One region of the Shewanella sp. SNU WT4 genome, then DNA from elsewhere that is predicted to be linked to it. Evidence: predicted binding sites of a transcription regulator. Region 1 holds the regulator's gene; the other holds the start of a gene.
The links. The regulator sigma-54, encoded in region 1, starts transcription at its own class of promoters, with help from an activator protein. The targets are predictions, from matches to a motif close to GTTGGCACGNNNNTNGNNT.
Positions count from the first base shown of each region.

Region 2: the regulator sigma-54 is predicted to act here: its motif matches at 957-975, upstream of flgA (flagellar basal body P-ring formation chaperone FlgA).

Region 1 covers NZ_CP041151.1:956,810-958,997, reverse strand. The annotation lists gene lptB (LPS export ABC transporter ATP-binding protein) at 1-133, shown strand, start outside; gene FJQ87_RS04295 (RNA polymerase factor sigma-54) at 239-1,807, shown strand; gene hpf (ribosome hibernation promoting factor) at 1,836-2,123, shown strand; gene ptsN (PTS IIA-like nitrogen regulatory protein PtsN) at 2,126-2,188, shown strand, end outside.
Region 2 covers NZ_CP041151.1:3,205,993-3,208,180, forward strand. The annotation lists gene FJQ87_RS14425 (chemotaxis protein CheV) at 1-909, opposite strand, end outside; gene flgA (flagellar basal body P-ring formation chaperone FlgA) at 1,100-1,822, shown strand; gene flgM (flagellar biosynthesis anti-sigma factor FlgM) at 1,952-2,188, shown strand, end outside.

The sequences.
Region 1 (2,188 bases):
TGAAACCTTAGACGTCTGTGAGCATGCCTATATCGTTAGCCATGGCGAATTGATTGCAGAAGGTACTCCCGCTGAAATATTAGATAACCAACAAGTGCGCGCAGTGTACTTAGGTGAACAATTCAGGCTATAGTTAACGTTAACAAGGCGATCAGTAAGGTCGTCTTTTACTTTGTGATATACGCTTATTATTCAGTGTTTTCCATCACAACTCTCATAAGTAGGGATAGCGGTAATTATGAAAGCGTCACTCCAGCTTAGACTGGGTCAGCAACTTACCATGACTCCGCAATTGCAGCAGGCCATTCGTCTGCTGCAATTATCATCCATGGAACTACAGCAGGAAATCCAGCAAGCCCTGGAGTCTAATCCGCTATTAGAATTGGATGAAGAGCAATATGATCCCATCCAAGCCGCGACGGAAGGCAACGAGTTCGATGTCACTCACGTTAAGAATCAGGACAAAGAACTAGAAACCAATGACAACAATACAGCAGACAGCAGCGACATGAGTTATGAAGCTGATGCCGTTGAAGCTGACTCCTATGAAGTCGATATGGAGCGCGATAGTTCAAGTGTCGATACTAGTGATGCCCTCACCCAAGAAACTATGCCAGAAGAGCTGCCTTTTGATAGCAGTTGGGATGAAGTGTTTACCGCAACTAGTAACACAGGCTCTGCTAATCTGCGCGATGATGACATGCCGTTTCAAGGTGAAACCTGCGAAGGCTTGTATGAGCATTTAGAATGGCAAAAGAATCTGACTCCGTTTAGCGATACCGATCGCGCCATTGCTACCACTATTATTGAAGCGATTGATGAACGCGGTTATCTCACCTTATCGACTGCTGAAATTCTGGATGCCATTAGTGATGATGACGATATAGAGCTTGATGAAGTGGAAGCTGTGCTTAAACGGATTCAGCATTTTGATCCCATAGGTGTCGGCGCCCGAGATTTGCGCGAATGTTTACTTATTCAGCTGTCGCATTTTAATGAAAACACACCATATTTAGCGGAAGCTAGACTGCTGATTGATGAACATTTGGATGTCTTAGCCGCCAAAGATTTTCGTTTATTAATGCGAAAAACTCGGCTCAAAGAAGATGATGTCAAATATGCGCTGCAACTGATCCAGACCTTAAATCCGCGCCCCGGCTCGTTAATTACGCCAAATAGCGATGAATACGTGATCCCTGATGTATCGGTCAGCAAAAAAAATGGTCGTTGGGTTGTAGAGCTCAATCCCGATAATATGCCTAAACTGAATGTAAACCAGCATTATGCCGCCATGGCTCGCAGCAGTCGCAATCAAGCCGATAGTCAGTTTATTCGCGGCCACTTGCAAGAAGCCAAATGGTTTATTAAAAGTTTAGAGAGTCGCAATGATACGCTTCTAAAGGTGGCGACTTGCATAGTTGAGTTCCAGCAAGGTTTCTTTGAGTTTGGTGAAGAAGCGATGAAACCTATGGTTCTTAATGACATAGCTGAAGCCGTTGAAATGCATGAATCGACGATTTCACGGGTGACGACTCAAAAATATATGCATACCCCTAAGGGGATTTTTGAATTAAAGTACTTTTTCTCTAGCCATGTAGGCACGGATGACGGCGGAGAATGCTCCTCTACAGCAATTAGAGCTTTTATAAAGAAGCTAGTCGCTGCAGAAAACCAAAAGAAACCACTGAGTGACAGTAAAATGGCTCAGCTTTTGGCAGAACAGGGAATTAACGTTGCACGGCGCACCATAGCTAAATATCGAGAAGCTATGTTGATCCCACCGTCCAATCAGCGTAAAAGTTTATAACCCACCATTTCACTGGAGGCAGGCATCTATGCAAATTAATCTGACAGGGCACCACGTAGAAGTAACCGATTCGTTACGCGAGTATGTTGAAAACAAGTTCACAAAGCTTGAACGTCATTTTGAACAGATCAATAATGTGCATGTTGTTTTAAATGTTGAAAAAAATCAGCAGATTGCTGAAGCCAAGCTACTAGTGAGTGGCGGTGAAATATTCGCTACCTCCGAACATCAAGATATGTACGCCGCGATTGACGCCCTGATAGATAAGTTGGACCGTCAAGTCATTAAACACAAAGAGAAATTGATAAAACATTAACGATGGAACTCAGTACCATCCTGCGACCAGAGTGCACTACCTGTGCCACTCCGGGCAGTAAGAAA
Region 2 (2,188 bases), 1.8 Mb from region 1:
GTGTTTATTCACCGCTTGCGCCAATTCATCTGGGTTGAATTTAGCAATAAAGTCATCCGCCCCGACTTTCTCAACCATAGCTTGGTTAAACACGCCGCTTAACGAGGTGTGCAGCACTACTTTGATATGCTTAAGTTTTTGGTTATCACGAATTTCAGCGGTCAGGGTATAGCCATCCATTTCTGGCATTTCAATATCTGAAATAATTAACGGAATTTGCTTAGAAACATCATCGCAAGTTTCGGCCCGAGCTCTCAACATATCGAGTGCTTCGCGGCCATCTTTGGCGGTATCAATTTCAAGTTGTAACGAATTAAGCGAGCGAATGATTTGCTTACGGGCCACAGCCGAATCATCAATCACCATGATGTGATAATTTTTATCGCGATCAATATTAAGTAAGTCGGCAGTTTCTTGACTAATTTCGGTTTTGACTGGGGATATTTGGTCGAGAATTTTTTCAACATCAAGGATTTCGACTAGTTCGCCTTCTATTTCAGTCACAGCGGTTAAATACGAAAAACGCCCCGTGCCATCAGGTGGCGGCAAAATGGCGCCCCAATTCATGTTAATAATACGTTCAACAGAATTGACTAAGAAGCCTTGAATACTGCGGTTGTATTCCGCAATGATGATAAAACAATTATCTACATTTTCAATGCGTTGCCCGCCAGTTGCCGCACTTAAATCAATCACAGAAATGGTTTGACCACGAATATGAGCCACACCGCGCACTAAAGGACTGAGCTTAGGCAGAGTCGTTAACGGCGGGCATTGCAGTACTTCTTTGACTTTGAAAACGTTGATACCGAATCTTTGTTTGCCACTGAGTTTAAATAGCAACAACTCTAATCGGTTTTGACCGACCAGCTGAGTACGCTGATTTACAGATTCAAGAATATTTGCCATATCATTGCCTTTGTTACTATTTGATTCCCTTCCTACTCGTAAAGAGTATAGGCACATAACTTGCTTTATTTACATTAGTTATAGCGCAGCGTCGAAACTATGACGCTAAAAACCTTAAAAAAATCATTAACCGTGAAATGACTGTTTGAAGTATAGGTGCATTCTTGAAAAATAAGCCAGATTTGACACTATGACAACAAGCATATGGATAATTATCGCGTTAGCATTCAGTGTTAACGTCACCGCGGCGGCCAATAGTGACAGCGCCAACACGGCTGTGCGCCCAACGGCGGATGACATTAAACAATTGGCAACCGCTGCCATTGCCGATGAGGTAGAACCTATTACTGGCGCGCAAATATCCATACAAGCCCACACACCTAACGCGCGGGTAAAATTGCCACTGTGCAGCGGCGCTATTCGAGCCGAAGTCGCTGCCAAGCGCGCTATCAGTCGCAATAACACAGTCAAAATTAGCTGTGATAGCCCCGAGCTTGATTATCCGTGGCAGATTTTTGTCGCAGTCAAAGTTGATATTCGCTTTCCTGTGGTCGTTGCCAGGCGTCCCATTAATGTGGGCGAATTACTGACTAGCGAGATGTTAGATATTGCCATGATCGAGAAGAGTCAGCTGCGAGGTGAGCAATTTAGTGAGCTTGAACCCATCATAGGCAGTCGCAGCAAACGGCGAATTAGCCAAGCAAGTCCGGTGTTTATTGAAAATTTATGTTTTGTGTGTGAAGGTGATAGTGTCACTATTATTGCTAAGAGCACTAATTTTACGATTCGCACTCAAGGCGTTGCTGAAAGTAATGGTGTGCTCGGTGAACATATTCAGATTAAGAACGCTCAATCGCAAAAATTGATTAAAGCAGTCGTGACTAAAGTGGGAACAGTTGAAATAAATATGTAAGCTATTTGCTTGCTGAATATTTACTATTGTTTTATTAACGACTTAAATATTTATCGAAAAAAAAGTTAAGTCATAACGCTTTTGGTCGATAACTAGATACATTGTAAACGCATGCTATTGGAGCCAATTATGGCGATTGATTTTTCCAAGCTGAATTCTGCCAGCAATACTCAGGTATACAGCAAGTCTCAACAAGCGGCGCTTCCTCAAACAGGAAATGCTAATGCGCCAGTTCAACCTCAAGCGACGACTGTGCACACGGACTCAGTCAAGTTGACGCCGCAAGCGCAGCAGTTACAAGGCGCGAGCGCTAAAATGGCCGGCTCACCTGACATAGATCAAAAGAAAATTGATCAAATCAAACTC